Regions from separate parts of the Kushneria phosphatilytica genome, predicted to be linked through region 1. Evidence: predicted binding sites of a transcription regulator. Region 1 holds the regulator's gene; each other region holds the start of a gene.

Region 1 (7,926 bases):
CGATACCCGTGGCAGCGTTCATACCGGCAGCTGGCTGATTGATGACATGATGGTGGCCGGATGATCCGGCCACTGTTGATGAGTCAGGTATAGAAGGCGGTTGCCAGACCAAGGAATGCGACAAAACCGACAATATCGGTCGTGGTCGTCAGCAGGACACCGCCGGAAAGAGCGGGATCGATCGACAGTCGCTTGAGCATCACCGGGATGAGGGTGCCTACCAGGGCGGCAGTCATCAGATTGATCACCATCGCCAGCGCGATAATGGCGCCCAGTTGGAGATCTTCGAAACGAACGATGGCGATGATCGCGACGACACAGGCCCAGATCACGCCATTGAGACTGCCGGCCAGCAGTTCGCGCACGACCAGCCAGCGCAGGTTGGCGCGTGATACGTGCCCGAGAGCAATGCCTCGAATCATGACGGTGAGTGTCTGTGAGCCGCCTATGCCGCCCATGCTGGAGACGATCGGCATCAGCACAGCCAGTGCGGCAATGCGTTGAATGGTGTCTTCGAAAAAACCAATCGCTAACGAGACCACGGTGGCGGCGATCAGGTTGATCCCCAGCCAGACAGCTCGACGACGCCCGGTACGTAGTACCGGTGCGAAGGTATCTTCGTCATCTTCCAGCCCGGCCATACTCATCATCGTATGACCGGCGCCCTCACGAATGACATCCACTACATCATCGATGGTGATACGCCCCAGCAGTTTGCCATCGATACTCAAAACGGGCGCCGAGATCAGGTCGAAGCGCTCGAAAACGCTGGCCACTTCTTCCTCCGGCGTCAGCGCTGTCAGTGTGACAAGATCGGTCTCCATGATCTCGCGAACCGTGATATCCGGGTCACTGACCAAAAGCCGCGTTAATGGAAGATGACCGATCAGCTCGCGACGACGTGTAACGACCAGTAGCGTGTCGGTAGATTCAGGCAACCGCTCGTGTCGTCGCAGATAGCGCTGTACCACAGCCAGAGAGACTTCCGGACGAATAGTGACGGTCTCGGTGTCCATCAGCCCGCCGGCAGTATCCTCCGGATAGGCGAGCACCATCTCCACCTGCTCGCGTTCGGCCGTACCCATGCCCGCAAGCACGTGCTGGATCATGGTATTGGGCAGGCGTTGCAGCAGGTCAGCCTTGTCGTCGGTATCCAGCTGCCGTGAGATGGAGAGCAGTTGTTCCACGCTCATGCGGCCCAGGAATTCGGTCTGGATATCATCGACCAGATACTGCAGTACCTCACCCTGCAGTTCAGGCTCGATCATTGCCCAGAGCTGTTCGCGCTCCCGTGGTGGCGTCGATTCCAGCAACTGGGCGACATCTACCGCTGCCAGACCGCGATTGAGCATGCGTCTGACCTGACCGGTCGCCCCTTCTTCCAGGGCCGCATTGAGGCGTTCCAGACGTTGCTGGAGTGTTTCCGGTTGCATGCTCATGCGTGAGGATTCCCGAGCCGGCGTGAACGGACGCCAGTTTAGCACCACTGTTCGCTAACTGCGTGAGCTCATGGAACCGAATCAGCCGAGGCGAACGTTATCCGTCTTCATCGAAGCGAGCCTCGATCAGCAGGGTAATGGCTTCCAGCGCCGCTTCGGCTTCCGGGCCATCGGTGTCGACAATCAAAAGGGTATGACAGGGCGCTGCCAGCATCATCAGAGCCATGATATTGGCGGCGTCGGCCCGGCGCTCACCATGCCAGACGGTGACACTGGCATCGAACTGCTGACAACACTGTACCAATCTGGTGGCGGCCCGGGCATGGAGCCCGCGGCGATTGATCAGGGTGAGTTCACGCCGAGCCATCACTTGCCCTGCCAAGGGTACGCTGCACTGTCAGCTCGCGGTGACGGATACGTACCGAAGGAAACCGTTCGGCCAGATAAGCACCCAGCCGCTCGATCAGATAGACCGAGCGATGCTGCCCGCCAGTACAGCCGATGGCAACAGTCAGATAACTGCGTCGACTGGCGGTATAGGCGGGCAACCAGCGATCCAGCCATTGTCGAATATCGATGAACATATCCTCGACATCGGGGTATTGCTCGAGAAAATCGATAACGGCCTGTTCCTGTCCCGTGGACCCGCGCAGGCGTGGGTCCCAGTAGGGATTGGGCAGACAGCGGGCATCAAAGACCAGATCGGCATCCAGCGGAACGCCACGCTTGAAACCGAAGGACTCGAGTGTCAGCGTCATCTGGCTGGAATTGTCGCGAGCGACCTGCTCACTGATCCGGCTACGCAGATCGTGCAGGGTCAGGTTCGAGGTGTCGATAACCAGATCGGCGGTATGACGGATCGGAGAGAGGAACTGCTCCTCGGATTCAATGGCTTCTGCCAGCGTCATGTCGCTTTCGCGTGTCAGCGGATGACGCCGGCGTGTTGCCGCGTAGCGTTCCAGTAGAACCCGGGGTTCTGCAGTGAGATAGACCACCTGGCAATCAAGTCCGCGTCCGGTCAGTGATTCCAGCAGGCCCGGGAACTGTTCCAGCGCGGTCGGCAGGTTGCGGGCGTCAATGCTGACCGCAACCCGACGTCGGTGTGGGCTGCCAGCTTCGAGTTCATCGATCAGCGGTGCCAGCAACATGGCTGGAAGATTATCGATGGCATAGAAGCCAAGATCCTCGAGCGCCTGCAGCGCGATCGATTTGCCGGAGCCGGATCGGCCACTGATGATTACCAGTTGCATGATCAGTTGCGCTCGTTTTGCTGGCGGATGGCCCCGATCAGGGTCTCATAAAGCGCTGGCTGGCTTTCGGCAGCGCGTAGTGCCTTGCGAGTTTCGTCCGAGTTGAGTAGCTCGGCAATCTGGGCCAGCAATGCCAGGTGGGTATCATCGGCAGTTTCAGGCACCAGCAGCACGAAGATCAGATCGACCGGTTCCCCGTCGATGGCATCGAAATCGATCGGATCGGCCAGACTCAGGAAACTGGCCAGTGGCTGGCGGCAATGAGGGTTGCGAGCATGGGGAATGGCGACGCCATTACCTACGCCGGTGCTGCCAAGTCGCTCGCGGCTGATCAGCCGGCCGAACACCTCCTGGGCGTCAATGCTGGGGGTATTCTGGGCGATCAGGGTGCTGAAGAATTCCAGCACCCGTTTCTTGCTGCCACCGGTCACATCGAACATGGTGCGTTCCGGCGGGAGGATCTGATCGAGCGTCATGATGTGCGGGAGCCTGTCAACGCTTGCGAAATCCTGGCGCCGCAGGCAACGGGGCTGCAAACGCCGGCGCGGTATGTGCGGTGTAACAGGCCGCATGAGCGTAATGCAACGTTCTTTTGCACATTGGCCTGTATTTTTTCCGGGGACTTGCGAAAACCACTGCTGCGGTATTGTTCATGGGTCATGGTGGCTCACCGAATGGCTCTTCTCGCGCCTGCTCGAACGGTCAGGAGGCAGCAGTGCGGCGAGTCTTGTCAGTGTTAACAGGCCTTGTGTTCCCTCGAATGCCCGGGCGGACCCGAAGTTCCGCCCGGGACATGACTTCCTTGTGCCTTGCCGGTTCTGCAAGGGTGTTCAGTTCTTGCCGTTGCCCTGGGCGCGTGCCTGAACCTTTTCCTTGTGCTTGACCAACTGACGGTCCAGCTTGTCGGTCAGGGCATCGATGGCAGCATACATATCATCCTGTTCACTGTTGGCATGAAGCTCCGCGCCGGAAGCATGCAGGGTACAGGCAGCCTGCTGACGTGATTTTTCCACCGAGAGAGTGACCTGCACATTGGTAATGTTGTCGTGATGTCGCTCTATCCTGGCCAGCTTCTGATGAACATAGTCTCGCAGTGCATCGGTCAGTTCGATGTGATGGCCGGTAATATTGACCTGCATGACACGCTCCTTTCCGACAGGTGACAAGTTGATTGTAAACCTTTTGGCTCGGGTGCCTACCCTGCTTATGCCAGTCGCTTGCGTTCACTCGACGAAGGAATACCCATGGATTCACGGTATTTGGCGATGGTTCGTCTAGCGACGGTAATTCCGCTGTCCGACAGCAGCGATACCAGGCGTGCATCGGAAAGCGGCTTGCGGGGGGATTCGTCGCTGATGAGCTTCTTGATCCGCGCTCGAATCGCCGTACTGGCATGGCCTTCTCCTTCCTGTCCGACATGACTGGAGAAGAAGTGTTTGAGTTCGAAGACACCACGAGGGGTGTGAATATACTTGCGCGTGGTAACACGTGAAATGGTGGATTCATGCATTTCGACGGCGCTGGCGATATCGGCCAGAACCAGGGGCTTCATGGCCTCTTCGCCGTGCTCGAGAAATGCCTGCTGATGCAGCATGATTTCCCGTCCTACCCGGAGCAGTGTGTCGTTACGGCTTGACAGGCTTTTCATCAACCAGCGGGCTTCCTGTAGATGTTGCTTGAGAAAGCTGTTGTCATCGCTCTTGTCGGCACGACGTATCAGCGCCGCATAGTCGGGCTGAATACGCAGGCGGGGCAGGGCATCGGGGTTGAGTTCGAGCTGCCAGCCGTCACGAGGGCTGCGACGAAGAATCAGGTCAGGAACAATATAGCCCTGCTCGGCACCTTCGAAACGTTGCCCCGGCCGAGGGTCCAGGGTGCGGATGGTGGCAATGATGGTGGTGAGCGTCTCATCGTCTACCCCCAGCCGGCGTCGTAGCAGCTTGCGGTTATCCAGTCCCAGTGCTTCGAGGAAATGGCGAATCAGGCGTCTTGTCTGAGGTAGATGAGGCGTGTCGGAAGGCAACTGTGCCAACTGCAATAACAGGCATTCGCGCAAATCGCGGGCAAAAACCCCACTGGGCTCGAACTGCTGGAGTCGTACCAGCAGCTGCTCAAGTTCGCTGACACGCAGTCCAGCCATACCCTGGGCCCGCAGCCCCTGACAGAGCTCGTCCAGCGTTACGCTCAGATAGCCGCTGTCATCGAGTGCATCGATCAGGGTTTCGGCCATCTGGTGATCGCGTTCGTCGAGCGTCAGCAGCGCCAACTGCGCGCCAAGATGCTGTTGCAGGGTTTCGGCAGCTGTGTTGCGTTCGAAATCGGGCGCCTGGTCACTGCCGTTACCGACGGCGTCGGGATAGATATCTTCCCACTGACTATCCAGCGCCAGTTCATCGGGAATGTCTTCCGCCCATTCCTCGTCCCGGGGATCACTGAGCTCCAGCTCGTCGAAGTCTTCCTCGAGCTCAAGCAGGGGATTGCTTTCCAGCGCCTGCTGAATCTCCTGACGCAGATCGAGCGTCGACAGCTGCAACAGGGCAATGGCCTGCTGCAACTGCGGCGTCATGTTCAGCTGGGCGCCGATTCGAAGCTGCATGGAGGGTTTCATCATGGACATGATGGCGGGCTCGTCACTGGTACATTGACGACACGCTATCGAGCCCCTTCATGCCATGCAAGAGCCACAAGGGGTTTTTGAAGCAAATTCCATGCCACGCCTGGCAGTGATCAGAGTCGGAATTCGTGCCCCAGATAGACATCACGCACATGTTGATTGGCGAGAATGGCGCTGGCATCGCCTTCGGCGATGATCTTGCCATCACCGACGATATAGGCGTTGTCACAGATATCCAGTGTTTCACGCACGTTGTGGTCGGTGATCAATACACCGATATTGCGCGTGCGCAACTGCCGGATGATGCCCTTGATTTCTCCCACCGAGATGGGATCAACCCCTGCGAAGGGTTCATCCAGAAGGATAAAAGCCGGTTCCGTGGCCAGTGCCCGAGCGATTTCAACACGTCGGCGCTCTCCGCCGGAAAGGCTCATGCCGACGTTATCGCGAATGTGGGTGATGCTGAATTCCTCCAGCAACTGATCAAGGCGTCGCTGGCGGCCGGCGCGATCAAGATCCTTGCGAGTTTCCAGTATCGCCCGGATATTGTTGGCGACCGTCATCTTGCGAAAGATCGAGGCCTCCTGCGGAAGATAACCAATACCCGAGCGGGCACGTCGATGCATCGGTTCGCGACTGAGATCAAGCTCATCAATCGAGACATGGCCGGCATCGGCGCGAATCAGTCCCACGATCATGTAGAAGGAAGTAGTCTTGCCGGCGCCATTGGGCCCTAGCAGCCCGACGACTTCACCCTGTCGGATTGACAGGCTGATGTCCTGCACCACACGCCGACCCTTGAAGCTCTTGGCGAGATGCGTAACGTTCAGCGTCTTCATTGACCGCTGCTTCCCCCGTCGTTGCTGCTGGCGGTGTTTGGCGTCAGGGTCATGTGTACTCGACCGTTCTTGCCACTGCTACCCTCGGATTGATCGGCATTCTGTCGTCCGCGAGCGTCTACCTGGCGGGTGTCGAGATGATACTGGACGTAGCCGCCGTTGAAGGTGTCATCACCCTGATGCAACTCGGCATCGCCGATCATTTCCACCCGCCGGCTATCAGCGTGGTAGATCAGGGTGTCGCCCCAGCCACGCACCAGAGGGTCGGTGGGGTTGGGTTTCTGTTCGATATAGGCGCGCTTGCCCCCGCCACCTTTGGCGGTGACCTGTGAAACGCCGCCATTGTTGCCTCGTCGGATGGTGACCGTAGCTGCGTCGAGTTCCATCGACCCCTGTTCCATCTGAACATTGCCGGTATAGACGGCGGTACCGGCCTTGTCGTCGAGCTGTAGCCGATCTGCCGAGACCTGGATGGGTTTCTCGGCATCGCCCTCCAGTGCCGCTACCGGTGCGGCAGCGATCAGACCGGCCGTCAGGGCAGCAGAGCAGAGCAGCAGGCGTCGCTTCATGTCGGATTCCTTGTCGGTTTTGTCAGGAAAGACAGGCGCCCTTACGGCGTGTCTGATTGAGTGGTCATCGGAAAGTAACCATGGACATCGCCATCGATGACCAGCTCCTTCCGATCAAGCCAGGCATCGAAACGATTGCCACGAGTACGCTGGTTGCCCCGGTGGAAATACGACTCGCTGTTACTCCAGGCATGGCGGTCATTGCGATCATAATGCAGCGTATCGGTTTCCAGACGCCACTGGCGATCGGGTTCGAACAAACGCGCATCACCCGTCAGAACCAGCGTGTCATCAGTGCCACTCAGTCTGGCCTGCTTACCGGTGGCATGCCAGTGACGTCCGCTGCTATCAAGCAGCATGACATTCGGACTGCGGGCGCGGGTAACATCATCATCAGGGGTGTGCGCAATCCGTGGTGATGAGAGCGTTTGGTCGGCCTCTCCCTGGGCGTTGAAGCGGGTGTATTCCACGTTCTCCAGATAATAGTCCGGTTGTTCGCCATCGCTGGTAGCGTTGAATGTCGGTGACATCAGGCGCCCTCGCTGTTCAATCAGGGTCAGCCCGATACCGAGCGCCACCAGCAGCAGCAGCAGCCAGAATCGTGGAGCTAGGCGTTTGAGAGTCGCTATCATGTGCTCGTGCCACTGTCGTGAACGTGCGCGGCCGCATCATGAGGCCGCGCTGAAATGATGCGATGAATTCTAACGCACTCGAAAGGCGCAATGGAGGGACTCATCAGCAGGAGGCGAACTCGGCCACGATGGCATCCCATTCACCTCGAGCCTTCAGAATCAGTTCACAGATCTCTCGCACTGCACCGTGGCCGCCGGGGGTAAGAGTGACATAATCGGCATGCTGGCGAATTTCACCGGGGGCATCGTTGACTGTAACGCCCAGCCCGGCCTGCCGGATGGCCGCCAGATCGACCAGATCATCACCACAGTAAGCCGCCTGATCGGCCTCCAGCCGAAGCCTGGTAAGGAGTTCGCTCAGCGCTTGCCATTTATCTTCACACCCCTGGTAGACATGCTCGATACCCAGTTCTTCGGCACGGGTGGTTACCGCTGATGAGTTCCGGCCGGTAATAATGGCGATTTCAATATTGCTGCGTTGCAACAGCTTGAGCCCCAGCCCATCGCGTACATGAAAGCGCTTGTGCTCATGCGGATCACCCGTGTAGTTGAGTCCGCCATCGGTCATGACACCGTCGACATC
Region 2 (7,926 bases), 1.1 Mb from region 1:
ACAAGAGTGCAATACGAAGGTCGGGCGCATTCCATGGCACGCCGCAGAACTGCGCTTCATTCGTTTGAGAAGAGTGAATTTGTTTTATAAAACATGAAGATATCCCAATGGCAGGCGCGATGCCGAAGCGGTTGGCACGCTGCATGCATTATTTGGGGACAGGACACGACCTGTATGCACTACAGGTGAGCGTGTTACAACGACAATCCGAGAAGATGTTTACCGATCCCGAGCCGTCACGCTCATAACGGAGGACCATCATGTCAGAGAAAACACTTGCCCTGATCGAGGAAAACGACGTCAGGTGGGTTGATCTGCGCTTTACCGATACCCGAGGCAAGGAGCAGCACGTCACCATTCCTGCACGCAGTGTCGATGAAGAGTTCTTCGAGACCGGCCAGATGTTCGACGGCTCCTCCATCGATGGCTGGAAGGGGATCAATGAGTCCGACATGATCCTGTTGCCGGAAGACGGCACGGCCTACCTCGATCCGTTTACCGAGGACCCGACGCTGGTGCTGCGCTGCGACATCATCGAGCCGGCGACCATGCAGGGTTATGAGCGTGATCCGCGCTCCATCGCCAAGCGTGCCGAAGCGTATCTCAAGAGCACCGGCCTGGGGGATACCGCCTTTTTCGGTCCCGAGCCCGAGTTCTTCATCTTTGATGAGGTCCATTTCAAGACCGACCTGCGTGGCTCCTACTATCGGATCTCCTCCGAAGAGGGCGCCTGGGCGACCGATGAAGCCTTCGAAGGCGGCAACATGGGTCACCGGCCGCGCGTCAAGGGCGGATACTTCCCGGTACCGCCGGTCGACTCCTTCCACGATATCCGCAGTGCCATGTGCACCACGCTGGAATCCGTGGGCCAGGGCGTCGAAGTGCACCACCACGAGGTCGCCAACGCCGGTCAGAATGAAATCGGGGTCAAGTTCAACACCCTCGTGCAGAAGTGCGATGAGGTGCAGACCCTGAAGTATGTGATCCACAACGTGGCGCATGCCTATGGCAAGACGGCCACGTTCATGCCCAAGCCGATGAACGGTGACAACGGTTCCGGTATGCACGTTCACCAGTCCTTCTGGAAGGACGGCGAGAACATGTTCGCCGGCGACGGTTATGCAGGGCTTTCCGAAACGGCGCTGTACTACATCGGCGGCATCATCAAGCATGCTCGTGCGCTGAATGCCTTCACCAACCCCTCGACCAACTCCTACAAGCGTCTGGTGCCGGGCTTCGAAGCGCCGGTCATGCTGGCCTACAGTGCCCGCAACCGTAGCGCCTCGTTGCGTATTCCGTATACGTCGAGCCCCAAGGCCAAGCGTGTCGAGACCCGTTTCCCGGATCCGGCGGCCAACCCCTATCTTGCCTTTGCCGCCATGCTGATGGCAGGCATCGATGGAATCCGCAACAAGATCCATCCCGGCGATGCCATGGACAAGAACCTCTATGACCTGCCGCCGGAAGAGGGCAAATCGGTGCCCACCGTGGCCAGCAGCCTGGACCAGGCACTCGAGGCGCTGAAGGAAGATCATGACTTTTTGACTGAAGGTGGTGTGTTCAGCGAGGACATGATCGAGGCCTACATCGAACTCAAGATGGAAGAAGTCACGGCAGTGCGCATGGCGCCGACGCCGGTCGAGTTCGAGCTTTACTACAGCGTCTGAATCGATGACCGAGCCGCCTCGGCGGTTCGGATATGTCGGATAGGGAAACGCCCCGCGCAATGCGGGGCGTTTTTTTGCGTGGTGGGCAGAGTATACCGATCAGCAGGTGTGCAGGTTGAACCAGAGCCAGAAGCCTTTCGGTGTCTTCGGCTGCCCCGTCTGACGATCAACGAAGTGCAGCGTCAGCCACCGGGACGAGCGGGAGTCGCTGTGGTTCCAGGTCTCTCCCTTGTCGTAGGTGATCCCGTCGAGCACGATGCCGCGATCCTCGACCGTGACGCTGATCATGGGGTTGTCGAAGCCATAGACAGCTGCCATCGAGACTTCGCCTTCGGTGCCGCGATCAATTTTGGTAAAGGCCTCCAGTCCCCGGGCACGCTCGCCTTCACACACATAACACTGGGCAGGTACACCGGTACGAGCTACATGTCCCTCTTCCAGTTCGGAACGACCGACCAGACCCGGTTGGGGATGGCCGGCGCCATCGCGTTCCAGATGCAGTGACTCATAACGCTTGTCTTCACCATCCACCATTTTCAGAAAGCGCAACGAGTTTTCAAAGACACCGCCGTTGCCGTTTTCGGGATAGTTATCGATGGTGATGTGGCCGCCATCGCCCCCGGCGCCCCCGGTCCTCAGCGTAAGATCCTGCGACCAGCCGCCGCCCTTGGCTCGGCCGGCGCGGATCACCATCGGATCAGAGCCAATCCAGTCGGCGCGGCTGGCACTCAGCCCGTCACAGGTCAGGTGCATGGCCTTGCCGACGCAGCTGACAATGCGCAGTGTGCCGCCGTCGGTGGTAACACCACCCATGCCGCCCCCGTTACGGCCTTCCTCTTCGAGCTCGAACACGTTCTGCCAGTTATGGGACACATGGTTGGCCGAGGCGAAGTTTTGCATCATCTGCTGGGATTCGGTCACCCGAACGCAGGGATAGCCATCCGGATAGCGGTCGCTGTCGTGACCGTTGTGTCCTTCCCACCAGTTGCCCTGGAAGTTGTTGTTGTAAAGATGCGACGCCAGCACGGCATCACCATCCATGGCCTCGAAGATGTTCTCGCGGATGTTGGAGCCGCGCAGCTGACCTGCGAATACCAGACCATTATGAGTGCTGTTGAATTCGCAGCCGGTGACATGCACGGTCGTGTTGAGGCCGCCCTCTTTGGTCTGGCGGATGCCGTAGCCGACCGATGTGAAGTTGCAGAACTCGAGACGGAAGTTTACCAGGATATTGCCCTGATGAATGGCCGTTCCCAGCGTTTCGAAATAGCAGTTCGAGACCCGGCTGTTGTAACCGTTGCTGTCGAGTACGCCACCCTTTTCGAGATTGACGAACGTCATGCCATCAAAGGTGGGCCCCTGGTTTTTGAACAGATAGTCGCCGTCGTTTTTCAGCCGGCCGGTGGTGATGTAGCTGATGTTTTTGGTGTCCTGACCGAAGCGCGTCTTGCCGGGCCCGAAGACATCACGATTATTGAGGTTGACGGTATTATCGATGCGAAAGATACCGCTCGGGATAATCAGCGCCGAAACGGAAGAATCATCGGCCATTTTCTGGAAAGCCTGGCTGGAATCACTCTTGCCGCTCGCATCAGCGCCATAATCGAGTACGGTTTTGTAATCGCTCATATCAATCTCCTGCTACTTCGTGAATGAGGTTTTACCGTACGAAAGAGTGTTGGGTTACCGTTAGCGGTGGCAGATGTAAGTAAAAAGGCTTACACGCGTCATTCTTTCGGGACCATTTTTCTCGATAAATTTGCCTGCCTCTCGAACAGTGCCACGGGAGAGGGGGTGCTTACCCGATGGGAGGCCCGGCGCCTCGGCTACCGTCAGTGGTTCGAGCAAGGGATATGTCGCATTGCTGTCGCAATATCGGGTGGCCAGCGCGTGGGAGAGGCGCAGTGAAAGGATTCGGGTGGGTGTTGGCACTGTGGCTGATGGCAGGCACGGCATCGGCCGAGTCAGCGCTGTATCGTCAGGTCGATGAGCAGGGCCGGGTTCACTGGAGTGATCTCCCCCAGGGGGAGCGTCATACGCTACCCACGCCCTCGGTGATCCACCTTGATGCGCCATCCGGCCAGCACGTTATCCGAACGCCGGTAAGCAGCTGCCAGCGGCTGACCCTGGTGTTGCCCGCGCCCGAACGTCCGATTGCGCTCGCTGAAGCGGCCAGCGGTATTGCCCTGCGCGTCGAGTGTTTACCATCACTGTCAGACCCGCTTCGCGTGCAGCTGCGTGTAGATGGCCAGCTCAGTCAGTCTCCCCTGCATACCACGGTTTTTCTATTGCCCGGACTTGCTCCCGGTAGACACCGCTTGCAAGCCGAGCTGGTAGATCGCGAGGGTCGGATACGCCGAAGCTCGCCTGTGCTATCGGTGCAGGTGGTTGAATCCCCCTCCGACGTTTGCACTTCAGAGTGTCAGCGTGCTTCACGTGATGCACAATAATGGTGCAGTGTTCGGTAGCCCACTGACTTGCCATGAACTGTCACGGTGAGCGTTAAGCCGTATTGTCGGTTCTGGTGCAGTATCGGATGGCGGATTGCACGAGACTGGCGCGCTTCTTGCACCAGCTCAGGCACTACCGGGAGAGATCACGATGACGGAACACGGCATGCATCAGCGGCTGCTGGAACATCTCACCACAGCGGTCGTGCTGCTCGATGAACAACTGCGGGTGCGCTGGCTCAATCCGGCAGCCGAGGCGCTGCTGGGGGTCAGCCTCACTCGGGCCGGCAATACCGTTCTGGAGTGTCTGGACGGAGAAGGGGGCCGCATCAGCGCCATGTTGCGGCAATCATTACGTGATCAGCACCCCTATACCCAGCGCGAGGCACTGCTGTTGCTGAACAGCGGAGAGAATATCACCGTGGATTACACGGCGACGCCGCTTTCTCCGCGTGAGCTGCTGCTGGAGTTCGAATCGCGTGATCGTCTGATGCGTATCTCCCGCGAGGAAACCCTGATTGCCCGCCAGGAGATGGTCAAGGTGCTGACCCGCGGACTGGCACACGAGGTCAAGAATCCGTTGGGTGGCATTCGCGGGGCGGCGCAGCTGCTTGAGCGCGATCTGCCTGATGAGAGTCTGACCGAATTTACCCGCATTATCGTGGAGGAGGCCGATCGCCTGCGTGATCTGGTCGACCGCATGCTGGGGCCCAATAAACCGGTTCAGCACGGGCCACTCAATATCCACGCGGTACTCGAACGGGTGCGGACCCTGCTGGAAGCCGAAACGCAGCGGGTCAGCCTGGCACGCGATTATGATCCCAGTTTGCCCGATATTACAGGCGATGAAGCCGCTCTGATTCAGGCAGTACTCAATGTGGCCCGCAACGCGGTACAGGCACTGGAAGAGAGCGCTACCACCGAGCCTGCCGTCATTTTGCGAACCCGAGCCCGGCGCCAGTTTACGCTGGGGGCCGAGCGCCATCGGCTGGTCTGCGAGGTATCCATCATCGATAACGGTCCCGGCATTCCCGAGGCACTTCGGGAATCCCTTTTCTATCCGATGATTTCGGGCCGAGCCGAGGGCAGTGGGCTGGGGCTGTCGATCTCCCAGTCGATCCTGCATCAGCACCAGGGGCTGATCGAGTGTGACAGTCAACCCGGGCATACCGAATTTCGCCTGCTGATCCCGCTGGATATTGCCGGCGAGAACAACACCAGGCCCGTGCATGGAGACCAGGCATGAGTGATACCGCACGCGTTTACATCGTCGATGATGACCGCGCCATTCGTTGGGTACTCGAACGCACGCTCGCGCAGCCTGATATCGAGGTGGCCTGCTTCGAGCGCGCCGATCAGGCCGAGATCGCCATGGATCGCCAGCCGCCGGACGTGCTGCTGACCGATATTCGCATGCCGGGGATTGATGGCCTGGATCTGATGGCCCGGACCCGGGAACGCCATCCGGACATGCCGGTCATCGTCATGACGGCACATTCCGATCTCGATAGCGCCGTGGCTTCCTATCAGGGGGGCGCCTTCGAATATTTACCCAAGCCCTTCGATGTCGATGATGCCCTGGCGCTGGTGCGTCGAGCGATCGCCCACGCCCGGGAGCGTCGAACGCCTGCGCGGGAGCCGGAAGGTATCGATACCGAGATCATCGGTGAAGCACCGGCAATGCAGGAGGTGTTTCGCGCCATTGGCCGGCTGTCGCAGTCCCATATCACGGTGATGATCAATGGCGAATCGGGCACCGGCAAGGAGCGGGTCGCCCAGGCCCTGCATCAGCACAGCCCCAGGGCTCGAGCGCCTTTCATCGCCCTGAACATGGCGGCCATTCCGCGCGATCTGATGGAATCCGAGCTGTTCGGTCATGAGAAGGGCGCCTTTACCGGGGCGACTTCGCAGCGTCGCGGACGCTTCGAACAAGCAGATGGTGGTACGCTCTTTCTCGACGAGATCGGTGACATGCCGGCCGAAACCCAGACCCGGCTGCTGCGGGTGCTGGCCGATGGTGAGTTCTATCGGGTGGGCGGCCACACTTCGGTGAAGGTTGATGTGCGGATCATTGCCGCCACGCACCAGAATCTTGAGCAGCTGGTGAGTGAAGGCCGCTTTCGCGAGGATTTGTATCACCGTCTCAACGTCATCCGCATTCATCTGCCGCGGCTGGCCGAGCGGCGCGAGGATATCCCGCGGCTGGCCCGTCACTTCCTGGCCGAAGCGGCGAAGGAGCTCTCTGCCGAACCCAAGCTTCTGACCGAGGAAGCCGAGGCGCACCTGGCCAGGCTCTCATGGCCGGGCAATGTGCGCCAGCTCGAAAATACCTGTCGCTGGCTGACGGTCATGGCCTCGGGGCGTGAAATTCTGGTCGACGATCTACCCCCCGAGCTGCGTGAAATCGGCAGTGCCGAGATGGCGGCCGGTGACTGGCGCGGTGCCTTCCGCGAATGGGCTGATCGTGCCCTGGCCGCAGGACATACCCACCTGCTCGAGGAAGCCGTGCCTGATTTCGAGCGCATTCTCATCGAAACGGCGCTCAAGCACACCGGGGGGCGCAAGGGGGAAGCCGCCGAGCTGCTGGGCTGGGGGCGCAATACCCTGACCCGCAAGCTCAAGGTGTTGTTGCCGGCTCTGGCCGATGGCAGTGATTAGCACCCGCATGGGCAGGCGAGAGATCTCCAGGAGGTGAGCGGGCTGACAATAGCGCGCTCACCCCGTCATGATTGGTACCCTTGAGCGCAAACGTTTAAAGTAACGCGCCATCATACCAGGGTCGTATTGACCGTTTTCGGCGGTTTCAGGAGTTCTCATGGCCACGCCTTCCCAGCACGATCTGCGCAAGGAATTTCGCGCGCTGCTCGATAACCGGCAGTGTTACTACACGGCTTCGACGTTTGACCCCATGTCGGCACGCATTGCCGCTGATCTCGGTTTCGAGGTCGGTATCCTGGGCGGGTCGGTGGCTTCGCTGCAGGTGCTCGCGGCCCCCGATTTTGCCCTGATCACGCTGAGTGAATTTACCGAGCAGGCCACCCGGATCGGCCGTGTCGCTCGGCTGCCGATCATTGCCGATGCCGACCATGGCTATGGCAATGCGCTCAACGTGATGCGTACCGTCTCCGAGCTGGAGCGGGCAGGTGTTGCCGCATTGACCATCGAGGATACGCTGCTGCCGGCCAAGTATGGCCACAAATCAACCGATCTGATTCCGCTCGAGGAAGGGGTCGGCAAGATTCAGGCCGCACTGGAGGCCCGTATCGATCCGGCCATGGCGATCTTTGCCCGGACCAACGCCGGCCGTCTTGGCATCGAGGACACCATTGCCCGTGCCGTCGCCTACCAGGACGCGGGGGCCGATGGCATCTGCATGGTGGGTATCCGCGATTTCGATCACCTGGAAGAAGTGGCCCGGCATCTGAGTGTACCCATCATGCTGGTTGCCTATGACAATCCCGAGCTGCGCGATCGGGCGCGGCTGGCCGAGGCCGGTGTGCGGGTTGTCGTCAACGGACACGCGGCCTATTTCGCGGCCATCAAGGCCACCTACGACTGTCTGCGTGAGCAGCGCGATATTGCGGCCGGCGAGCTGGATGCTTCCGAGCTTTCCACCCGCTACTCTACGCTCGAGGAAAATCGTGAGTGGGCGCGTCGCTATATGGATGTGCGTGAATAACCCCTTTTGCGTTTGAGTCCAAAAGAGGTAACGGCAACGGGATGGATGCATGACGCGAATGCAATGGCAACAGCTGCTGGACCCGACGCGGCTCAATGACAAGCCCTCCGGCAGTGAGCGCGAGATTGGC
Region 3 (7,926 bases), 1.5 Mb from region 1:
GCTCGGCGAGGAGATCAGCGAGAAACTGATCTACTACCCGACGGTGACGCGCGAGGCGTTCCACACCACCGGTCGACTCACCGATCACATTCGCTCCGGCAAGCTGGCGGCCGATATCGGTCTGCCGCAGCTCGACCCCGAGCATGATCGCGCCATGCTCTGTGGTAGCCCGGCCATGCTGGATGAGACCAGCACCGTACTCGATGAGCTGGGCTTTGCCATCTCGCCACGCATGGGCGAGCCGGGGGATTACGTCATCGAGCGCGCCTTCGTCGAAAAATAAGGCAGGTGCCAAAAGTGCCGGGACTGCCCGCCGGATGTTCGAAGAAATCGAATGCCGGCGGCCAATCTATTCGCTTTGGTAGCTCCTCTGGCCGGAGTACAGTGCTGCTTTTCGCCAGATGGCGTATGACCTTCAGATGGAGATTTTCATGAGCAGCGCCCTGATTCTCAAATCCAGCATACTGGGTGACGCCTCCCAATCGACGGCACTGGCCGAACGGCTGGGGGATCGCTTTCGCGCCGAATACGGTGACGATAGCGTGACCGTTCGCGATCTGGCGATCACCCCGGTGGACGTGCTCGATGGTGAGCTGATGGCGGCCTTGCGGGGCAGCGTCAGTGAGCCGACGCCGGCGCAGCTTGAAGCGCTGGCCCTGTCCGACCGGCTGATCGATGAGATTCACGCGCACGATACGCTGATCGTGACTGCGCCGATGTACAACTTCAATATTCCTACCCAGCTCAAGACCTGGTGCGATTTCATCGCCCGGGCGGGACTGACCTTCCGCTACACCGAAAACGGTCCTGAAGGGCTGATTCACGGCAAGCGGGTGTTCGTGATCACCACGCGCGGCGGACTGCACCGCAATAGTGAAACCGACCTGGTCACGCCGTATCTGACTACCTTCTTCGGGTTTTTGGGTATGCGCGATATCGAGTTCATCTATGCCGAGGGCTTTGGCATGGGTGAGGAGGCTGTGGCCAGCGCGCAGGCACAGGCCTCTGCCGAAGTGGATGCAGTGGCGCTATAGGTTTACACCAGCCAGGGGCGCCGTTGTGATGGCAGTTGCCTTGAATTCGGGATGATCGACATGATGGATGGCAGGACGCTCATCACTCGCGACTCGCCTCGGCGGATGAGCGCCTGCCTGCGCCAGTTGCGCCATGGACTGACGACCACCGAGCTGCTGAAACAGCGCCCTCTCAATACGCTCATGCCTGACAATCTGCTGCCCGTCCACTGAATAAACCGATCTTTGGTAACCCACGGCATTGAGCCATGCCGTGGATTGCTTCCCAGGCATAATAGCGACAGGACAACGTGAACATGGCGGAAGAAAGACAACACGTTCCTTTATATCTGGCGGCCATTCCCTTTGTCGTGATGATGATTGCGATGATGGTCACCATCATCGTCTTTGAAGGCAGTCCCCATATACCGCTGCTGATCGGCGCAGTAACGGCCGGTCTCTTGGCCTGGTGTCGGGGTTTTTCATGGGGCGAGATCGAGGAGTCCATTTATACGGGGATCAGGAAGGTGCTGCCGGCCGTGGTCATCCTGATGCTGGTCGGCATGCTGATCAGTGCCTGGGTCGGCGGCGGTATTGTGGGCGCCATGATCTATTACGGACTCGAATTCCTGTCACCCGACTGGTTTCTGCCGGCGCTGATGGTGATCTGTGCCATCAGTACGCTGATGATGGGCAGCTCGTGGTCGACCATTGGCACGCTGGGGATTGCAGGCATGGCCGCGGGAACCAGTATGGGAATTGCCCCCGCGGCCATAGCCGGCGTGGTGGTATCGGGTGCCTTTTTCGGCGACAAGATGTCGCCGCTATCGGATACCACCGTGCTGGCCTCGGGCATTGCCGGTGCCAACATCTTCGAGCATATCCGCCACATGCTGTATACCACCCTCCCCGGGCTCGCCCTCGCCCTGGTGATCTACGTGCTGATGGCGGGTGATCACTCCGCCAGCGACATGAGTCAATCGATCGGGACGGTAACGAACGCGCTGCAGACGAACTACGTGATCTCACCGTGGCTCTTCGTCGTGCCACTGATGATCCCGCTGCTCGCCATCAGCAGGGTACCGGCCATTCCCACGCTGGTTGTGGGGATCATACTGGGCAGCCTGGCCTGCCTGTGGGTGCAGGGCAGTGATATCGCCACGCTGTTTGATATCCTGCAGAGCGGCTATGTCGCGCATACCGGGAACGAGACCGTGGATGGTCTGCTCAGCCAGGGCGGGCTGGAGTCGATGATGTATACGGTCTCGCTGGCGATCATTGCCATGATCTTCGGCGGCATCATGGAGAGCACCGGCATGCTGAACGCTATTGTCGGCGGCGTGCTGAAACTGGCCAGCAGCGGTCGGCGATTGTGTGCCGCGACCGTGGTGTCTTCGTTTCTGACCAATATCCTGACGGCCGAGCAGTACATCTCCATTATTCTTCCGGGCAGAATGTACGCCAGGGCCTATCAGCAGCGAGAATTGCATCCGAAGAACCTGTCCCGGGCGCTCGAGGATGGCGGTACCATTACCTCGGCACTGGTGCCATGGAGCACTGATGCGGTGTTCGTCTACAGTGCGCTGGGCGTGAGTGCCTGGGCTTATGCGCCCTATGCCGTGCTGAACTACAGCGTGCCGATCATCTCCATTCTGATGTCACTGGCCGGCATCGCCATCGTTGGTCGACGCGAACAGGCGACCGTGTCGACTGCCGGTTGAGGCCGGGGACAGCGGTTTTCCGATCATGGGCAGCCCCCGGGGCGGTGCAACTCGCCCTTTGGTCAGGTGAGCCACGGCCGATGTGGCCGCGCGGTTACTGCAGCGTTCCCTCATTGAAACGAAAACCGCCGATCGGCTCTGCCGGTCGGCGGGTGTAGGTGGCTGCCGGTGCTCAGACGGCATCCTTGCCGGTTTCACCGGTTCGGATACGAATGACCTGGTCGAGCGGCGAGACAAAGATCTTGCCGTCACCGATCTTGCCGGTGTTGGCGACCGAGGTAATGGCTTCGATTACCTCGTCGACCATCGACTCGTCGACCGCGACTTCCAGCTTGACCTTGGGCAGGAAATCCACCACGTATTCTGCCCCGCGATAGAGCTCGGTATGCCCTTTCTGTCGTCCGAACCCCTTTACCTCGGTAACGGTAATACCCTGTACGCCCACTTCTGAGAGTGATTCGCGCACATCGTCGAGCTTGAACGGCTTGATGATAGCGGAGACCAGTTTCATGACTTGTATCCTTGCCTGTGATGAGTGCGGTTTGACCGAGCGTCTCGGAGTGATGCTGTGTATCTTCAGCATACAATGCGTGCCGAAGGAATGAAAAAGCGCTACCGAGACAAAAAAGGCACCCCCGAGGGGTGCCAGGGAGCACGCCAGCTCACAACGGGGGGCGGTTACTTCTTGCCGCCGGTGAACTCGGGGTAGGCCTCCATGCCGCATTCGGCAACGTCGACGCCTTCGTATTCTTCCTCTTCAGTGACCCGCAGCCCCATGACCGCCTTGATGATGCCCCATACGACCAGGCTGGCGACAAAGGTCCAGATGAAGATGGAGACGATGCCCAGCAGCTGTGCGCCGAAACTGGCGTCGCCGTTGGAGAGCGGTACCGCCAGCAGACCCCAGATACCGGCCACGCCGTGCACCGAAATGGCACCGACCGGATCGTCGATGCGCAGTTTATCGATCGCGACGATGGCAAACACCACCAGCAGGCCGCCCACGGCACCGATCAGTGTGGCACCCAGCGCAGAGGGCGCCAGTGGCTCGGCAGTAATCGCCACCAGCCCGGCCAGCGCCCCATTGAGGGCCATGGTCAGGTCGGCCTTGCGGAACCACAGCTTGGCGAGGATCAGCGCGGCGATCACGCCCCCGGCTGCCGCCGCATTGGTGTTGACGAATACCTGAGCGACCGCGTTGGCTTCGGTGATATTGGAGACCTTCAGCTCGGAGCCGCCGTTGAAGCCGAACCAGCCCAGCCAGAGGATGAAGGTGCCCAGCGTAGCCAGTGGCAGATTGGCACCCGGGATGGCGTAGATGGCACCGTTCTTGCCGTATTTGCCCTTGCGCGCGCCCAGCAGCATGACGCCGGCCAGTGCGGCAGTCGCACCGCACAGGTGCACAACGCCGGAGCCGGCGAAATCCTGGAAGCCGGCTGCATCGAGAAAACCACCACCCCACTTCCAGTAGCCCTGAACGGGATAGATGAAGCCGGTCATGATGACGGCAAAGACCATGAAGGCCCAGAGCTTCATGCGCTCGGCGACGGCGCCGGAGACGATCGACATGGCCGTGGCGACGAAGACGACCTGGAAGAAGAAGTCCGAACGGGCGGAGTAGTAGACATCGCCGTTGCTGCCCAGCACATCATCCACCGAGTGCTCACTGCCCAGCAAAAAGCCGAAACTCGGGAAGAAGCCACCCGATGAGCTGGAGTACATGATGTGGTAGCCGATCAGCAGATACATGGTGCAGGCGATGGCGAACAGCACCACGTTCTTGGTCAGGATTTCGGTGGTGTTCTTGGCACGCACCAGACCGGCCTCGAGCATGGCGAAACCGGCCGCCATCCACATGACCAGTGCACCCATGACCAGAAAGTAAAAGGTATCGAGAGCGTATTGGACTTGAATCAGATCATTCATGATTGGTTCCTTGACCCTGGGCGTTATACCGCGTCGACGCCGCGTTCACCGGTGCGAATACGGATGACATCTTCCAGTGGGGTGACGAACAGCTTGCCGTCGCCGATCTTGCCGCTGTTGGCCGCCTGACGAATGGCATCGAGTACGCCATCGACGCGCTCGTCATCGACGGCCACTTCGAGCTTCACCTTGGGCAGGAAGTCGACCACGTATTCCGCGCCCCGATAGAGTTCGGTATGGCCCTTCTGACGACCGAAGCCCTTGACCTCGGTCACCGTGATCCCTTGCACACCGTGATCCGCCAGGGCCTCTCTGACGTCATCGAGCTTGAATGGCTTGATGATGGCGGTGATGAGTTTCATGTCGTGTTATCTCCCTTGTGGCTGGCGCCTGCCCTATCTCAGGGCAGAAGCTGTGCCATCAGCCTCACAAGTGAGCAAAATCAGCGACTTGGAAAGTAAAAAAGTGTTGCCGACGCGGTTCGCCCGATGGCGACGGTGCGCTCGGTGCACCATTTTCGACCCTTTTGGCGCAGGCCAAGGGCCGCTGGCGCGCTCTTTTGGTGCGCCGGTCAGGTGGGTATGGGTTGCCCGGGCGTTCATGGGCGTGTTCTGCACAGATTTGCATCAGCCATGCACTGCACCGGGACATCCAGGGTTTTTCATGTCGGGATCAATGCGTAACTGCGCGGGCTTGCGTATCCTTGTAGGTAGCAGTCGGGTGGCAGGTCAGTGCTGTCCGGCAGATTGGTCACGAACTCGTGAGGTAGCTTCATGGCACGACAGGATGTTTTCGGCCGTCTGGCGCAGCAGATCGGAGAGCGGCTTCAGGACGCTTCGCATGCACCGGAAGAGATTCAGCGCACGGTGCACGGCGCCATGCGGGGTGCCTTCGACCGGCTCGAGCTGGTCTCGCGCGAGGATTTCGACGTCATGATGGAAGTGTTGCAGCGCACCCGTTCGCGCGTTGAAGCGCTCGAGAAGCAGGTCGCCGATCTCGAAGCAGCACTGGATGAACGGGGGGATCACACCGCCTCCACGACGACCGCCCAGGCCGAACAGACCAATACGCCGGCGGATGCGCCCGAGAAAAACGCCTCTGCGTCTCCTCATCCGGGCAAGGACGGCGACGACACGCGCTGATTGCCTGCCTCCCGAGCCGATGCCGAATCCGCTGGCATCGGCTCGTTATCGCGTTGATAACCCGAATATTCGTTACCCGGCCTCCACCGGGCCCGCTCGCCTGTCAGGATCTTTCGCAAGACCATGCCGCAATACATTCCCGATGAGACCTCCCTGCCCGAGCTGACGCTGCGTGGCGTACTGCTGGGTGCCCTGATCACGGTGTTGTTCACCGCCTCCAATGTCTATCTCGGCCTCAAGGTGGGGCTGACCTTCGCCTCTTCGATTCCGGCAGCCGTCATTTCCATGGCGGTGCTGCGCTATTGTCGTGGTGCCAACGTACTCGAAAACAACATGGTGCAGACCCAGGCCTCGGCGGCGGGGACCCTGTCAGCCATCATCTTCATCCTGCCGGGGCTTCTGATGGTGGGCTACTGGCAGGGCTTCCCGTTCTGGCAGACCGCCGCCATCTGCGCCATTGGCGGCATTCTCGGGGTGCTCTATACCATTCCCCTGCGCCGGGTGATGGTGGTGCAGAGCTCGCTGCCCTATCCCGAAGGCGTGGCCGCCGCCGAGATACTCGATGTCGGCAGCCGGCACGCCGCTGAAGATCCCTCGCCAACAGATGAACGATCCGCCCCGCAGGCGGCTTCCGGCAGCGAGCCGGGTGCTCGTGAAATTGCGCTGGGTGGCCTCGTGGCGGCGCTGTTCTCGCTGTGCAGCGGTGGCTTTCGGGTGTTGGCCGAGAGCATCAGTGTCTGGTTCAGCGTCGGGCGCAGTGCCTTTCAGCTCTCTACCGGATTTTCGCTGGCACTGGTGGGTGCCGGCTACCTGGTCGGCATTGTCGGAGGCATGGCGATTCTGATCGGTACCCTGCTCGCCTGGGGTGTGGCGGTGCCCTGGCTGACGGCCATTGCGCCGGATCAGGGCGAGTCGCTCAAGGCGCTGGCGATGGCACGCTGGTCCAGCGATGTGCGTTTCATCGGTGCCGGCACCATCGGTATCGCGGCTGTCTGGACGCTGATCTCGCTGTTTGGCCCCATGGTGACCGGCATCCGTGCCTCATTGGGCGCGATGCGCAACGATGCGGGCCGCAAGGCGCCGGGGCGTACCGAGCAGGATCTCTCGCCCCGTATCATTCTGGCACTGCTGGGCGTACTGCTGGTGGCCCTGATTGCGGTCTTCGCCGACTTCCTCGGGGATGCAGCGCCTGCCATGGCCGCGTTACCGTTCTGGACGCTGGTCGGCGGCTGTGTGCTGTTCGCCTTTGCCTTCGGGTTTCTGATTGCGGCCGCCTGTGGCTATATGGCCGGGCTGGTAGGCTCGTCCAGCAGTCCCATTTCCGGCATCGGCATCATGGCAGTGATCCTGGTGTCGCTGCTGATTCTGGCCTTTACCGGCGTCAGCGATGCGCTGAGCCAGCTTGAAGGTTCGGTGGCAGCCAAACTGCCCACCGCCCTGGCGCTGTTCACCACTTCGGTGGTCGTGGCGGTGGCCGCCATCTCCAATGACAACCTGCAGGATCTCAAGACCGGGTGGCTGCTCGGGGCAACGCCGCGGCGCCAACAGATCGCGCTGATCATTGGCTGTATCGTCGGTGCGCTGGTGATTCCACCGGTGCTGTCACTGCTGTATCACGCCTATGGCTTTACCGGAGCGCTGCCGAGCCCCGACATGGACCCGAATCAGGCGCTGGGCGCGCCGCAGGCGACCCTGATGACCGCCATCGTGCAGGGCATCTTCTCCCATGACCTCAACTGGCCGATGGTGCTCACCGGCGTGGCACTGGGTGTGGGGCTGATCGTGATCGATGAGCTGCTGCGTCGTCGCGGTGGGGTGGCCCGACTGCCGGTACTGGCCGTGGGAATCGGGATTTATCTGCCGCCCTCGATCAACATGCCGCTGGTGATTGGTGCCGTACTCAGCTGGTTCATTGATCGGCAACTGAAGCGTCGCGCCGCGCGCCAGGGCGAGGTATTCGAATCGGTAGCCGAACAGCCGCGGCGGCGTGGCGTGCTGCTGGCCTCGGGGCTGATCGTGGGTGAGAGTCTGATGGGCGTGCTGATGGCCGGCATTATCGGCGCGACCGGTGAGAGTGCCCCGCTGGCACTGGTCGGCGACGGTTTCGAATCGGTGGCGCAGTGG
Region 4 (7,926 bases), 1.4 Mb from region 1:
GATATCGTCTTTGATCAAAGCCGGGTGGTTTATCGTGATGCCGTACTTGATGCCGATATCACCGTTACCCTGGACCCACTCGGCCAACCGGTACCCTACGCCGAAATTGTCGGCCAGGCTCGGGAAGACCGGGATGCCAGAGGCCCGGCGGACTACCGCTTTGGCTGGCAGGTCGAAGGACGCTACAAGGGAGAGCCGCTTGAAGGCAGTGGCCGAATCGGCGGCATGCTCTCATTGCGCCAGGGGCAACAGCCCTTTCCGCTGCAGGTTGATCTGCGCAGCGGCGAAACGCACATCAAGGTAACAGGAACGCTGACCGATCCGCTGAATCTCGGCGCACTCGATCTGCATCTCGCGCTCGAAGGGCGCAGTCTGGGCAACCTCTATGCGCTGACCGGCGTGGTATTGCCGGATACCCCACCCTATGCGACCAACGGCCATCTGGTCGCGCGTCTTCGGCGCCCTGAAGGCAGCCTGTTCGAATATCAGGAGTTCAAGGCCACTATCGGTGGCAGTGATCTGAGCGGCACCCTCACCTATACCGATCGCAAACCCCGTCCCATTCTTCGCGGCACCCTCGACGCTCGTCGCCTGCGTATGGTCGATCTGGGCCCGCTGATCGGTAGCGATGATGATCGCACCGCCTCTACGGATGACGCCCCGCGCCAGCCACCAGGGAAGGTACTGCCCGTCTCGGAATTTCGTACCGACCGCTGGAATCGCATGGATGCCGATGTTCGCTTTCGTGCTGCCCGAATCGAACACGGTGCAGCCCTGCCATTGAGCGATCTCGACACACATATTGTGCTCGACAACGGCGAACTTCTGCTCGACCCGCTGCACTTCAGCATGGCCGGTGGCGCGCTCAATACGACCCTGCGCCTGAATGGCAATCGCTCACCCATGCAGGCTCGTATCGACATGCATGCCCGCCGGCTGCAGCTGAAGCAGCTGATCCCCGCCCCCGGCGACATGCAGGACGCACTGGGCCAGCTCAATGGCGATGCCACCCTCACCGGACATGGCAACTCGGTCGCTGCCCTGCTGGGCTCAGGCAGCGGCGAAGTGAAGATGCTGATCGATAACGGTCTGATCAGCCGCAATCTGATGGAGCTGGCCGGACTCAACGTGGGCAATTACGTGGTTGGCAAACTGTTTGGCGATGAGCAGGTGCGGATTCACTGTGCCGCCGCCGATCTGATATTTCGCAACGGTCTGATGCGGCCGAAACTGTTCTTCATCGACACCGAGAACGCCACTGTCGATATTGATGGTGCCATTGATTTCGGCAGCGAACGCATGGATCTGACCATCGATCCACAGGGCAAGGGGCTGCGCATCCTTACCCTGCACTCGCCCCTTTATGTCAGCGGCACCTTCAAGAATCCTGCCCCGGGGGTAAAGGCCGGCCCCCTGGCAGCGCGTGCCGCCGCTGCCGTGGCACTGGGGGCCATTGCGCCACCTGCCGCCCTGCTGGCCCTGATTTCACCCAACAGCGGTCAGGAACAGCAATGCAGCGCACTGCTTCAAAAGCGCACAACATCGCAGTAATCGTCAGGACACAATCGCTCGCTGCGGTATCGTCATCAGTCGATTGCACAACGGGGTCAGCACGAAAGCCAGCAGCAATCCTGTCAGGGGCGGTACCCAGGGTGAGTACCAGGCCCCCAGGGTCGCCAGCACATAGGCCACGATGCTCGGCCAGTGCACGGCCGGCAGCGTGGCACTCTCAAGCGCCGGATAGCGGCTGCGATACCTGAAGAGATAATCACCGATAATCACACCGCCCAACGGCGGAATGCAGGTACCCAGCGCCACCAGAAAGGGCACCAGCAACTGATCCATCCCGGCCAGTGCCAGCAGGGTACCGACGGCAGCACCGGCCAGCGTTACCTGCCCCCGCCGGCGGGTACGCAGCAGATTGCAGCCGGCAGCGGCAAAGTTGTAGATGGTGTTGTCCTGGGTGGTCCACAGGTTGAGAAACAGCATGATCAGACCGAACAGCGTCAGCCCCTGCAGTATCAGCACTTCCACGATATCGGGCTGCTGATAGACAAAGGCCCCCATGGCACCGATCAATACCATCAGCCCGTTGCCGATGAAAAACGCCAGCAGGGTCGCGGTGACGGCCTGAGCCGGGGTGCGAGCAAAACGACTCCAGTTGCTCGCCTGGGTAGCGCCTGACACAAAGGTACCGAAAATGATGGTAATACCTGCTGTCCAGCCCAGCGAACTCTCGGCCGTTCGACTGGTCAGCCCGGAAAGGCCACCCGCATCCTGCCAGGCAAGCACCATGCTGATCACGATGAGCACCGTCATCGCTGGCACCGCCAGCTGCGACAGACGCGCCAGCCCTCGGTAACCAACGAAGGCGGTCAGACAGAAGCCGAAACCGAACAGCACCATCAGTACAGGCGCCAACCCGTCCGGCAGGGAGAAGGTACCCACCAGTACATGAGCGATGGTGGCCACGCCCCAGGCATACCAGCCCACCTGAGTGATCCCCAATAGCAGATCGGAGAGCGCACTCCCCCGGTTTCCCAGCGCAAAGCGCGCCATCAGCGCTGTATTTAACCCGGAACGCGCCGCCATCCAGGCAATGATGGCAGCATAAGCCCCCAGCAGCAGGTTGCCGATGACAATCAACAGCAGCAGCTCACCAAAGCCGAAGGCTTCGCCGATTCGACCTCCGGCAAACATGGTAGCGGTAAAGAAGGTGAATCCCAGCAGCAGCAATGCCAGTGAACCGAACGGCTTGCGCGCGGTCGCGGGTACTTCACTCAGAGGATGATCGTCATCAACGTGGGGTAATGCCATGGCGGTCTCTCCGGTCAGGGGCTATGGCAGTACAGGCAAATGCCATGCCAGTCACGTCCGGACCTGATTCGCGTGACGCGGCATGGCCATGCGAACACACCCATGCACCATGATGGATCGACACCCCTCCAACAAGGCGCCATCATGGTGCACGCCCTGACGGCAAGAACCTCCCGGCACCGCATGCCGGTGCCGGGAGAGAGACTTACTCTACGGTCACACTCTTGGCGAGATTGCGTGGCTGATCGACGTCCGTGCCCTTGAGCACGGCAACATGATAGGCCAGCAACTGCAGCGGCAGGGTAAACAGCAGCGGCGCGATGACCTCATCGACCTCTGGCAGACGCAGCACATGTACGCCATCGCCTTCGCTGATCGAAACATTCTCGCCGGCAAAGACAAAGAGCTCACCACCGCGAGCGCGCACTTCCTGCAGGTTGGACTTGAGCTTCTCCACCAATTCATCGTTGGGTGCTACTGCGATGACCGGCATGTCGCTATCGACCAATGCCAGCGGGCCGTGTTTGAGCTCCCCGGCAGGATAGGCCTCGGCATGGATATAGGAGATTTCCTTGAGCTTGAGCGCACCCTCCAGCGCGATCGGAAACATCGGTCCACGACCGAGAAAGAGTGCATGATGCTTTTCGGCGAAGGCCGAGGAGAGTCGCTCGATATCCCCATCCAGTGCCAGTCCCTGATTGATCAGCTGCGGCAGCTGACGCAGGGCACCCACCAGGCGAGCCTGCAACGCATCATCACCGGAGCGGGCATAACGCAGTGCCAGCGTCAGCATCAGCAGTGATACCAGTTGGGTCGTGAAGGCCTTGGTCGAGGCCACCCCGATTTCCGGACCGGCGTGGGTCATCAGACTGAGATCGGACTCGCGCACCATAGAGCTGCCCGGCACATTGCAGATGGCCAGGCTGGCCAGGTAGCCGCCATGGGACTGGGCATGACGCAGTGCGGCCAGCGTATCGGCGGTCTCACCGGACTGGGAGAGCGTCACAAACAGGGTGTTGTCGGGCACCACACCATCGCGATAACGATACTCCGAGGCCACTTCGACCTGAGTCGGCACACCCGCCATTTTTTCGATCCAGTAGCGCGCTACCATCCCGGCGTGGTAACTGGTACCGCAGGCAACGATCTGGATATGGCGAACATCGCTCATAAGCGCATCCGAGCCGCTGCCGAAGATATTCGTCATGACATGGCCATCACCCAGCCGCCCTTCCAGCGTCTTGGCAATCACCTCGGACTGCTCATGAATCTCCTTGAGCATGAAGTGACGGTAGTTGCCACGGGAGATGGCGTTATCGCCATGCTCAAAGACTTCAATGCCCCGCTCGACCGGCTTGCCGTCCGCATCGAACACCTCGATGACCCCACCATCGGAGAGCTGGACCAGATCACCTTCGCTCAGATAGACGAATCGATCAGTGACCTGCAACAGCGCCAGCGGGTCGGAGGCAAGAAAGGCCTCCTCGATCCCGACCCCGACGATCAGCGGGCTGCCCTTGCGAGCTCCGACGAGTCGATCAGGCTGATCAGCATGGGCAACGGCCAGTGCATAGGCCCCTTCAAGCTGAGCGACGGCATCCTGAAGCGCGGTAAGCAGATCCCGGCTGCGATCGAATTCGCGTGCCAGCAGGTGCGCCACGACTTCGGTGTCGGTTTCGGACAGGAAAACATACCCCTCGCCTTCCAGTTCCCGGCGCAGGGATTCAAAGTTTTCGATGATGCCGTTGTGTACCACCGCCAGACGATCGCCGGACTGATGCGGATGAGCATTCTCTTCGCTGGGACGGCCATGCGTTGCCCAGCGGGTATGAGCGATACCCGCCCGACCCCGCAGTGGTGATTGCTGCAGCTTTTTCTCGAGTTCCGCTACCTTGCCCAGTGCCCGCTGCCGCGACAAACCACCCTCTTCGCCGAGGATCGACATGCCAGCACTGTCATAGCCGCGATACTCGAGCCGCTTGAGCCCTTCCAGCAGAATGTTCTGTACCTGCCGTCCGGCGACGGCGCCCACGATGCCACACATATGAGGCTCTCCATGAAAGTTTCGGTTATCCGGTGGCTGCTGCATCCGCCACGATGTCACGCTCGACCCGTTTAACCCGGATGCCGTGAGCTTCAATGCTCCGGCAATGGGCATCGTCAAGCCGATCATCGGTAATCAGCATGTCGATCGCCGACCACGGCAGTTCGAGATTGGGAATACGCCGACCAAACTTGTCGGACTCGACCAGCACAATCACTTCACGTGCCACTTCAGCCATCACCCGGGACAGCCCCAGCAGTTCGTTGAAAGTGGTCGTGCCTCGCGCGATATCGATGCCATCGGCGCCAATGAACAACTGATCAAAGTCATAGGCCCGCAGCACGCTTTCCGCCACCTGTCCCTGAAAGGAAGCCGAATGAGGGTCCCAGGTCCCGCCGGTCATCAGCAGTGTCGGCGGTCGTTCCAGTTCATGCAGCGCACCGGCCACACCCAGCGAATTGGTCATCACCACCAGTCCTTCAAAGCGTGACAGCTCCGGAATCAGTGCGCCGGTAGTACTGCCGCTGTCGATGATCAACCGGCCATGCGGCCTGATACATTCGCTGGCCGCTCGGGCGATGGCCCGCTTGGCACGCGAGGGACGGCTCGGACTATCGGCTTCCTGCGGAATCAGTGTTGCCCCGCCATAGCGACGCATCAGTCTTCCCTCGCCCTCCAGCACGGCAAGATCCTTGCGGATGGTCACCGTGGAAGTTGCGAAGTGCCGTGCCAGTGCATCGACGCTGATCTCGCCCTGATGAGCAAGGCGCTCGACAATGGCATCACGACGCGTGGAGGCAGTGTGCTTCGACATGGGGGGCGTTATCGACTCATCATCATTTTAATGTTTCGTTTTCACCTTTCGTTTCGAAAGATTCAAGGCTTCGCATCAAAACCCATACAACTAAAGTCGTCAACTCCCATGCCCACTTCGGCATAGTGACCATGCGTAAAAACAGTACCGCCCATCCCGAACGGGATGGGCGGCAGCGAGACGAGCCTGGTTCAGCGACGATGCGGAGGCACCCAGTCGGACTTCTGAGTCTGACGGGATCGACCAATGGCAAGGCTGTCATCATCCACCGTATCGGTGATGGTCGAGCCAGCCGCGATGGTAGCACCACGACCAATTCGCAGAGGCGCCACCAGCGCGCTGTTGGAGCCGACAAACACGCCGTCACCGATCTCGGTGCGATGCTTGCTGACGCCATCATAGTTACAGGTGATGGTACCGGCGCCAATGTTGACGTCGCGACCCAGTTCACTGTCGCCGATATAGCTGAGATGATTGATCTTGCTGCCCTCGCCGATCCGGGCATTCTTGGTTTCGACGAAGTTACCGATTCGGGCGCCACGTGCCAGGCGCGTGCCAGGGCGTAGCCGGGCAAAAGGACCAATCTGTCCGGCTCCGGCGATTTCGGCCCCTTCGATCAGGGTGTGCGCCTCGATGGTGGTATCCTCACCAATATGGGCATCGCGAATCACGCTATAAGCGCCCACTACCACACCATCGGCCAGCGAAACGGTGCCTTCGAAGACACAACCGACATCAATGAAGACGTCGCGGCCGACACTCAGTTCACCCCGGACCTCGATTCTGCCGGGATCGGCCAGAGTCGCGCCTTCGCGCATCAGCCGCTGCGCCTGATGGTGCTGATGAATACGCTCCAGCGCCGAAAGCTGGACCCGATCGTTGACGCCCTGCACCTCATAGTGGCCGTGCGGTTCCCGGGTCAGTACCTCGACCTCTTCAGCCGCCGCCATGGCAATGATATCGGTGAGATAGTATTCGCCCTGGGCATTGTCGCTGGAAAGCTGCGGCAGCCAGCGCTTGAGGTGGGCCCCGGTAGCCGCAAGGATACCGGTATTGCACTCCTGGATGCGCTTTTGCGCTTCACTGGCATCCTTTTCCTCGACGATGGCCGTCGCCCGACCCTGCTCATCGCGCACGATGCGCCCGTAGCCGTGCGGATGCGCCATGCGCACTGTCAGCAGTGCCATGTGGTGCGCGTCGACGCCCTCCATCAGGGCAGCCAGCGTATCCGGCTGAATCAATGGCACATCGCCGTAGAGCACAAGTACCGGCCCATCGCCGAGCGCATCGAGGGTACGGGCAACCGCATCACCGGTACCACGCTGCTCTTCCTGCATCACGAAGTTGGCCGATACATCCGACAGCGATTCACGGACCCGGTCGGCACCATGACCCACCACCACATGCAGTCGGGCTTCCTCCAGACTTTCGGCCGCCTCGATCACATGGCGCACCATGGGCTTACCGGCGATGGGGTGCAGGACCTTGGGCAGCCGGGAGCGCATACGGCTTCCCTGACCGGCTGCCAGTATCACGACGTCAGTGCTCATCGAAGCGCACTCTCCTTGATTCATGAAATCCCTGGTCAGGGTGACCAAAGCCACCCTGGTGACTGCTCAGAGTGTAACAGGCCACCCGCGACAACACTGTTTCACTACGTGCACGCCGTTTCAGAGCGTCAACATCACCAGCATCAATGGCAGGGTCAGTACCGAGAGCAGCGTCTGCAGGGTAATCAGTCCAGCCATCAGCTCGGCATCGCCGCCCAGCTGACGAGTAAGTACATAGGCCGTAGGAGCCGTAGGCAGGGCAAAGAAGAGCACCAGCAGTCCGGTCATTGAAGCCGGCAAGGCCAGCAGCCGGGCAATCGCCAGCGCCAGCAGTGGCATCGCCAGCAACCTGGCGGCACTGGCTAGCAGCAGCGTCAGCGAAGTCCCCCTCAGGGCCGAGGGTTTCAGGGCCGCCCCCACACACAACAGTCCCAGCGGCAGGCTGGCGCTCCCCAGCATTGACAACAGTCGATCACTGCCGGGAGGCAGGGGCAGATTGATCAGCGAGGCAGCAATACCCGCCAGACAGGCCAGAATCAATGGATTGGAGGCCAGCGGCCGCAGCAGCGCTCGCAGCGGCAGATGGCGTTCAGCACTCAGTGCCCAGACGGACAGCAGATTTACGCTCGGCACCAGTAGTGCCAGCATCACGGCCGCCAGTGCCAGCGCATTGGCACTGCCCAGCGCGGCGACCAGCGCCA

Evidence for each region. Region 1 encodes sigma-54, which starts transcription at its own class of promoters, with help from an activator protein. Its sites were predicted from a motif close to TGGCACNNNNNTTGCTNT; they were not measured.
Region 2: glnL (nitrogen regulation protein NR(II)) is a predicted target of sigma-54. The motif match lies at 4,223-4,240, and genes of this name have one in related genera.
Region 3: FY550_RS00445 (P-II family nitrogen regulator) is a predicted target of sigma-54. The motif match lies at 5,063-5,080, and genes of this name have one in related genera.
Region 4: codB (cytosine permease) is a predicted target of sigma-54. The motif match lies at 2,850-2,867, and genes of this name have one in related genera.

Annotation. Positions count from the first base shown of each region.
Region 1 is NZ_CP043420.1:2,182,266-2,190,191, reverse strand. It holds gene pmbA (metalloprotease PmbA) at 1-64, shown strand, start outside; gene mgtE (magnesium transporter) at 84-1,439, opposite strand; gene FY550_RS10120 (HPr family phosphocarrier protein) at 1,537-1,806, opposite strand; gene rapZ (RNase adapter RapZ) at 1,793-2,689, opposite strand; gene ptsN (PTS IIA-like nitrogen regulatory protein PtsN) at 2,692-3,165, opposite strand; gene hpf (ribosome hibernation-promoting factor, HPF/YfiA family) at 3,520-3,828, opposite strand; gene FY550_RS10100 (RNA polymerase factor sigma-54) at 3,894-5,285, opposite strand; gene lptB (LPS export ABC transporter ATP-binding protein) at 5,417-6,142, opposite strand; gene lptA (lipopolysaccharide transport periplasmic protein LptA) at 6,139-6,711, opposite strand; gene lptC (LPS export ABC transporter periplasmic protein LptC) at 6,753-7,343, opposite strand; gene FY550_RS10080 (KdsC family phosphatase) at 7,447-7,926, opposite strand, start outside.
Region 2 is NZ_CP043420.1:3,309,539-3,317,464, reverse strand. It holds gene glnA (glutamate--ammonia ligase) at 261-1,667, shown strand; gene FY550_RS15440 (hypothetical protein) at 1,767-3,296, opposite strand; gene FY550_RS15435 (DUF4124 domain-containing protein) at 3,572-4,117, shown strand; gene glnL (nitrogen regulation protein NR(II)) at 4,284-5,363, shown strand; gene glnG (nitrogen regulation protein NR(I)) at 5,360-6,775, shown strand; gene FY550_RS15420 (isocitrate lyase/PEP mutase family protein) at 6,933-7,796, shown strand; gene FY550_RS15415 (deoxyguanosinetriphosphate triphosphohydrolase) at 7,846-7,926, shown strand, end outside.
Region 3 is NZ_CP043420.1:89,109-97,034, forward strand. It holds gene FY550_RS00420 (ferredoxin--NADP reductase) at 1-283, shown strand, start outside; gene FY550_RS00425 (FMN-dependent NADH-azoreductase) at 432-1,034, shown strand; gene FY550_RS16815 (hypothetical protein) at 1,095-1,247, shown strand; gene nhaC (Na+/H+ antiporter NhaC) at 1,331-2,734, shown strand; gene FY550_RS00435 (P-II family nitrogen regulator) at 2,907-3,245, opposite strand; gene FY550_RS00440 (ammonium transporter) at 3,413-4,660, opposite strand; gene FY550_RS00445 (P-II family nitrogen regulator) at 4,684-5,022, opposite strand; gene FY550_RS00450 (accessory factor UbiK family protein) at 5,434-5,802, shown strand; gene FY550_RS00455 (OPT family oligopeptide transporter) at 5,926-7,926, shown strand, end outside.
Region 4 is NZ_CP043420.1:3,568,862-3,576,787, forward strand. It holds gene FY550_RS16565 (AsmA family protein) at 1-1,551, shown strand, start outside; gene codB (cytosine permease) at 1,555-2,817, opposite strand; gene glmS (glutamine--fructose-6-phosphate transaminase (isomerizing)) at 3,023-4,861, opposite strand; gene FY550_RS16580 (DeoR family transcriptional regulator) at 4,887-5,675, opposite strand; gene glmU (bifunctional UDP-N-acetylglucosamine diphosphorylase/glucosamine-1-phosphate N-acetyltransferase GlmU) at 5,867-7,225, opposite strand; gene FY550_RS16590 (AEC family transporter) at 7,346-7,926, opposite strand, start outside.